2 linked regions of the Saccharopolyspora erythraea NRRL 2338 genome follow. The protein of the gene in region 1 binds, or shares a complex with, the protein of each later gene. Links are inferred from orthologs where the notes say so. Each region holds a gene or a part of one and is shown in the gene's direction. Other genes may lie near its edges. The genes, in order: tig and rpsG.

Region 1 (3,134 bases):
GGCTTGGTGCGGGCCGAGCCTGCCGTAGGTGTAGCCGCTGGGCAGCAGGACCGCCGCGGGGGCGAACCGGTGGCCGCCGGTGTGGGTGGTCTCCCAGACCGCGTCGCCGTGGCGGCCCTGCAGTCCTGCGACGAGCTCGCGGCCGAGGACCGCGCAGCAGCGGTCGCGGCGGCCGTTGGTGCAGACCAGCAGCAGCGGCTCGGCGACCTCGCGTCCCCAGCCGCCGTGGCGGCCCGCCGCGATCGCCGCGAAATTCAGGCCGAGCAGTTCGGACGGGTCGGACAGGTCGGCCGCCCGCAGCCAGGACCCGGTCGGGCCGGTGTGGGCGAGGTAGGCGCGGCGCGGTCCGTCCGGTGGCTCGTCGGCGTGCCTGCCGGGGCGCCGGATGAGCTGTACCCGCACTCCGGCGGGTCCCGCGGCGGCGTCCAGCGCCCGTCCGACCGCCGGATCCAGGTGGCTCTGCAGCAGCGCGTTGTGACCCCAAGGGCCACGCTGCTCCAGGCACAGCCAGCCACCGGCCACGGCGGCAGTGCCGGGCAGCGGTTCGCCGAGCGATTCGGACAGGGCGGCGCAGGTCGCGTCGCCGGCGGCGGTGTCTTGCACACCTCCACTGAAGCACGCCGCGCGGTGACCTGACGGGTGGCACCGTCGCCCGGCAGAGGTGGTAAGCAACCCCGAACCGGGTACCCGAGCTGCAAGCAATAGACTCGGAGGTCAGCCCGGCGTCGACGGATGCGGCCCAGGGCCGCTCCCGCAGGCACCGCCGGGGTACGAAGCACGTTCGCACTAGGAGACCACGTGAAGAGCACCGTCGAGCACCTGAGCCCGACGCGCGTACGGATCAACGTCGAGGTGCCGTTCGACGAGCTCAAGCCGAACTTCGACCGCGCGTACAAGGCACTGGCCCAGCAGGTCCGCATCCCCGGCTTCCGGCCGGGCAAGGTGCCCGCCAGGGTGCTGGAGAGCCGGATCGGTCGTGGACCCGTGCTCGACGAGGTCGTCAACGAGTCGGTCCCGGCCAAGTACCTCGAAGCCGTCAACAGCAGCGAGGTGCGCACCCTCGGTCGCCCCGACATCGAGGTGACCAAGATCGAGGACGGCGACGTCATCGAGTTCAAGGCCGAGGTCGACGTCCGTCCCGAGATCACCGTGCCGGCCTTCGGCGAGCTGAAGGTGTCGGTCGACGACGTCGAGGTGACCGAGGAAGAGGTCAACGAGCAGCTCGACGAGCTGCGCGCCCGCTTCGGCACCCTGGCAGGCGTCGAGCGGCCCGCCCAGCAGGGCGACTTCGTCAGCATCGACCTGTCGGCCACCGTCGACGGCCAGGAGGTCGAGGAGGCCCAGACCAGCGGCCTGTCCTACGAGATCGGTTCCGGCCAGCTCATCGACGGCATCGACGAGGCGCTGATCGGCGCGAGCGAGGGCGAGACCCGGACGTTCACCACCAACCTGGTGGCAGGCGAGCACGCGGGCAAGGACGCCGAGGTCACCGTCAAGCTGAACTCGGTCAAGGAACGGCACCTGCCCGAGGTCGACGACGAGTTCGCCCAGATGGCCAGCGAGTTCGACTCCGTCGACGAGCTGCTGTCGGACCTGCGGGAGCGGCTGGGCCGGGTCAAGCGGATGCAGCAGGGCATGCAGGCCAGGGACAAGGTCCTGGAGGCGCTGCTGGAGACCGTCGAGGTCCCGCTGCCGGAGAAGGTCGTCGAGTCCGAGATCGACGTGCGCAAGCACGACGCGATCCACCCGTTCGACCACGACGAGGACCGCTTCGGCGAGTGGCTGGAGCAGCAGGGCCAGACCCGCGAGCAGTTCGAGGACGAGACCCGCGAGGAGGCGGAGAAGGCGGTGCGGACCCAGCTGGTGCTGGACACCATCGCCGACGCCGAGGACGTGTCGGTCTCCGACAACGAGCTGACCGAGCGGATCATCTACCAGGCGCAGCGGTTCGGCGTGAGCCCCGACCAGTACGTCCAGCAGGCCCAGCAGTCCGGCCAGCTCGGCGCGATCTACGCCGACGTCCGGCGCAGCAAGGCCCTGTTCTCGGTGGTGCGGCAGGCCACCGTGACCGACGAGGAGGGCAACGAGCTCGACCTCGACGAGCTGTTCGGCACGCAGGCCGGCGAGGAGCAGGGCGAGCAGGCCGAGGGCACCGAGGCCACCGACGAGCAGTCGGCGAAGGCGGACGCCAAGGCGGAGTGACCGCGGTCGCGAAAACTCGAATAGGCATGCTCTGAGCGAACGTGGGCGGTACTGGGAAGCTGGTGCCGCCCACTTTCGTTAGGGTCTGTCGTAGCGGATCACCCGAAGGGGAATCGCGACATCGCAGGGGTCGCATTGGTCCACAGTGGAGGTCCCCCCTCCACCGCGGACCCGGCGCCCCCGTGGAAGAGGCCCACAGTGGGAGAAGGCAGGGGAGACGTGACGCAGCACCAGACTGTTCCGGCGTCCGGCGCTGGATCGCCGCAGATGCGGACGACGACGAACGGGCTCTCGCTCAACGACTCGGTGTACGAGCGGTTGCTGCGGGAACGCATCATCGTCCTCGGTTCCCAGGTCGAGGACTCGATCGCCAACCAGATCTGCTCTCAGCTGATCTTGCTGGCCGCCGAGGACCCGGAACGCGACATTTCGTTGTACATCAACTCGCCGGGTGGCTCGGTGCCGGCGGGCATGGCGATCTACGACACCATGCAGCTCATCCAGCCGGACGTGGCGACCGTTGCGATGGGCTTCGCCGCGTCGATGGGGCAGTTCCTGCTTTCGGCGGGTGCCCGGGGCAAGCGCTTCGCGCTGCCGCACGCGCGGATCATGATGCACCAGCCGTCGGCGGGCATCGGTGGTACCGCTTCAGACATCGCCATCCAGGCCGAGGTCTTCGCCAAGAACAAGCGGGAGATGGCGGAGCTGATCGCCGAGCAGACCGGTCAGCCGATCGAGAAGATCGAGGCCGACTCCGACCGGGACAAGTGGTTCACCGCGGAGGAGGCCCGCGACTACGGCTTCGTCGACCACATCGCCACCGCCGCCAACCTGCCGCGCGGCTGACCGAGACGAGGAGTGTTCCCGTGAACCCCTACCAGTCCTTGCAGTCCCGGTACGTGCTGCCCTCGTTCGTCGAGCGCACCGCGTAC
Region 2 (3,277 bases), 6.1 Mb from region 1 along the record:
GCACGCCCCGCCCGGCGAGTACCGCAGGTTCCGGGTGACCACCGGGTTCGAGGTGGTCTCGGCCGTCATCCGGCCGGACCACGGTCAGGTCGGCGGCGGCACCGCCTACTTCCTTCCGCTGCCGGTCGACGACCTGGTGCGGGACGGCTGGCTCGCCCCGGTGTGACGTCCCGGAGCCCTGCGCGGGCGGTGCGGTGATCACGGGTACGCCGCGCTGCTACCGTGCGCGTATGGGTGGGGTGACCCGCGAACTCGACTACGACGGGTCCCCGGTCGTCGTGCTCGACGTCGTCGGGCTGCCGTCGGCGGACGTGATCGCGGCGGGCGTCGCCGTCGTCGCCGCGGGTCCGGGCGACGAGCCTCGCCCGTTGCGGGACGACTGCGGCCCGGTGGTCCGCCGGCCGGGCAGTGGCTCGGCGCGGCCAAGTGGCTCGTGGTCTGGACCGAGCCGTAGTGGTGCGAACGCGCAGCGTGGCCGGTGATGCGACTTTCGGGCGCAGTGCCGCTCGACGCCTCGGTGTGGCGCGCCGCAGTGGGTACAGTGGCGGCTCGGACACGACGAGCCCGGCAACCGGCGACGTCGAAGGAGCGCCGGAGTGATCGGGCAGGTCATGGGTACCCCCGTTTTGACCCTCTCAGAACGGGGCGGGTATCTTTGTTTATCGGACCCGAGACCGATCGGGTCGATCCGCATGCCCGTGCGTGACAGGTGACTGCGTGCAGCTCCATCGCGGTTCGCAGTCCCGGACACCGACGCGGGCGGCGGAACTCCTCCTGACAGCCCACTGGGGTCATTCCCGTTGGGACGCCATCAGCGCCGCAAGGCCGAGGAGCGGGCGACACGCCCGACCTCGTGGTGCGGGGGAGTCCCAAGTACACAGTGCCGCAGGTGCTCGACGCCAGGGGCACTGTGCGTCAAGCGGAGCTCGGACGAGCGGCGCTTGGCCGAGTACCCAGAAGACGCGAACGCTGACAGAAAGCCGGTCCATGCCCACCATCCAGCAGCTGGTCCGTAAGGGCCGCCAGGACAAGGTCGCGAAGACCAAGACCGCGGCGCTCAAGGGGAGCCCGCAGCGGCGTGGCGTGTGCACCCGCGTGTACACCACCACCCCGAAGAAGCCCAACTCGGCACTGCGCAAGGTCGCTCGTGTCAAGCTCACCAGCGGCATCGAGGTCACGGCCTACATCCCGGGTGAGGGGCACAACCTGCAGGAGCACTCGATCGTGCTCGTTCGTGGCGGCCGTGTGAAGGACCTCCCCGGCGTGCGCTACAAGATCATCCGCGGTTCCGCTGACACCCAGGGTGTGAAGAACCGCAAGCAGGCTCGTAGCCGGTACGGCGCGAAGAAGGAGAAGAGCTGATGCCCCGCAAGGGTCCGGCCCCGAAGCGGCCGCTGCACGCCGATCCCGTGTACAGCTCACCGCTGGTGACCCAGCTGGTGAACAAGGTGCTGGTGGACGGAAAGCGTTCGCTGGCCGAGCGCATCGTGTACGCGGCGCTGGAAGGCTGCCGGGACAAGACCGGCACCGACCCGGTGGTCACGCTCAAGCGTGCGCTGGACAACGTCAAGCCGACCCTGGAGGTCCGCAGCCGCCGCGTCGGTGGCGCGACCTACCAGGTGCCGATCGAGGTCCGTGCCGGCCGTTCCACCACCCTTGCGCTGCGTTGGCTCGTCACCTACTCGCGGCAGCGTCGTGAGAAGACCATGGTCGAGCGCCTCATGAACGAGCTCCTGGACGCGAGCAACGGGCTCGGCGCAAGCGTCAAGAAGCGCGAAGACACGCACAAGATGGCGGAGTCCAACAAGGCCTTCGCGCACTACCGCTGGTGACGTCGGGTCGGCTCTTGCCCGCCTCGGCCCACCGCTTCGACAGCTGAATCCGCTGTAGGAACGGGGAAGAATCTCGTGGCACGCGACGTGCTGACAGACCTGACCAAGGTCCGCAACATCGGCATCATGGCCCACATCGACGCGGGCAAGACCACCACGACCGAGCGGATCCTCTACTACACGGGGATCACGTACAAGATCGGCGAGGTGCACGACGGCGCCGCGACGATGGACTGGATGGAAGAGGAGCAGAAGCGGGGTATCACCATCACCTCGGCTGCTACCACGACCTTCTGGGGCGACAACCAGATCAACATCATCGACACCCCCGGGCACGTCGACTTCACCGTCGAGGTGGAGCGGTCGCTGCGGGTGCTCGACGGTGCGGTCGCCGTGTTCGACGGCAAGGAGGGTGTCGAGCCGCAGTCCGAGCAGGTCTGGCGCCAGGCGGACAAGTACGAGGTCCCGCGCATCTGCTTCGTCAACAAGATGGACAAGCTGGGTGCGGACTTCTACTACACGGTGCGGACCATCGAGGAGCGGCTCGCCGCCAAGCCGCTGGTGCTCCAGCTCCCGATCGGCTCCGAGTCCGACTTCCAGGGCGTCGTCGACCTGGTGCGGATGAAGGCGCTGACCTGGCGCGGTGAGGTCAAGAAGGGCGAGGACTACGCGGTCGAGGACATCCCGGCCGAGCTCGCCGACGAGGCCGCCAAGTACCGCGAGCAGCTCGTCGAGGCGGTCGCCGAGACCGACGAGGCCCTGATGGAGGCCTACTTCGGTGGCGAGGAGCTGACCGAGGAGCAGATCAAGAACGGCATCCGCAAGCTCACGATCAACCGGGAGGCCTTCCCGGTGCTGTGCGGTACCGCCTTCAAGAACAAGGGTGTCCAGCCGATGCTGGACGCGGTGGTCGACTACCTCCCCTCGCCGCTGGACGTGCCGCCGGTGCAGGGCCTGCTGCCCGACGGCGAGACCGCCGCCGAGCGCAAGCCCAGCACGCAGGAGCCGTTCGCGGCGCTGGTCTCCAAGATCTCCGTGCACCCGTTCTTCGGCAAGCTCACCTACGTCCGGGTCTACTCGGGCAAGGTCTCCTCGGGCACCCAGGTCATCAACTCGACCAAGGAGCGCAAGGAGCGCATCGGGAAGATGTTCCAGATGCACTCCAACAAGGAGAACCCGGTCGACGAGATCCAGGCGGGTCACATCTACGCGGTGATCGGCCTCAAGGACACCACCACCGGTGACACGCTCTGCGACCCCCAGAACCCGATCGTTCTGGAGTCGATGACCTTCCCGGCGCCGGTCATCGAGGTGGCCATCGAGCCGAAGACGAAGGCCGACCAGGAGAAGCTGTCCACGGCGATCCAGAAGCTCGCCGAGGAGGACCCGACGTTCCAGGTCAAGCTGGACGACGAGACCGGTCAGACCATCATCAAGGGCATGGG

Evidence for each region.
Region 2: the proteins of tig (region 1) and rpsG are in contact, whole or in part, in a crystal structure (PDB 3GTY), measured with the Thermotoga maritima proteins. The link is inferred for Saccharopolyspora erythraea NRRL 2338 from one-to-one orthologs. Residues at the interface, in WP_004081061.1 of Thermotoga maritima: Glu122, Val124, Val129, Leu130, Tyr133, Glu188, Gly259, Ile262, Tyr263, Glu266, Ser270, Glu273, Gln274, Glu277, Arg308, Gln311, Ile312, Ser315, Tyr316, Glu325, Arg329, Arg336, Leu363, Phe366, Trp367, Arg373, Leu377, Arg381, Leu384, Glu387; in WP_004081843.1 of Thermotoga maritima: Lys34, Lys52, Lys55, Glu59, Arg62, Gln63, Glu66, Asn67, Lys69, Val71, Arg95, Ala109, Lys110, Lys111, Gly112, Arg113, Pro114, Glu117, Glu121, Ile124, Ala125, Tyr127, Asn128, Asn129, Thr130, Gly131, Lys135, Asp139, Arg142, Met143.

What each region holds. Positions count from the first base shown.
Region 1 is NC_009142.1:1,505,205-1,508,338, forward strand. The notes cover bases 179-3,000. They hold tig (trigger factor), read left to right. Parts: upstream 179-798; coding sequence 799-2,202; downstream 2,203-3,000. Other genes in these bases: SACE_RS06655 (sucrase ferredoxin), read right to left, coding at 179-603; SACE_RS06665 (ATP-dependent Clp protease proteolytic subunit), read left to right, coding at 2,470-3,000. Outside these bases: more of SACE_RS06655, read right to left, coding at 1-178; more of SACE_RS06665, read left to right, coding at 3,001-3,048; SACE_RS06670 (ATP-dependent Clp protease proteolytic subunit), read left to right, coding at 3,069-3,134. UniProt on the Bacillus subtilis protein: Involved in protein export. Acts as a chaperone by maintaining the newly synthesized protein in an open conformation. Functions as a peptidyl-prolyl cis-trans isomerase.
Region 2 is NC_009142.1:7,634,907-7,638,183, reverse strand. What follows is about bases 132-3,096. They hold rpsG (30S ribosomal protein S7), read left to right. Parts: upstream 132-1,361; coding sequence 1,362-1,832; downstream 1,833-3,096. Other genes in these bases: fusA (elongation factor G), read left to right, coding at 1,908-3,096; rpsL (30S ribosomal protein S12), read left to right, coding at 988-1,362; SACE_RS32945 (hypothetical protein), read left to right, coding at 231-482; SACE_RS32950 (TNT domain-containing protein), read left to right, coding at 132-166. Also shown: more of SACE_RS32950, read left to right, coding at 1-131; more of fusA, read left to right, coding at 3,097-3,277.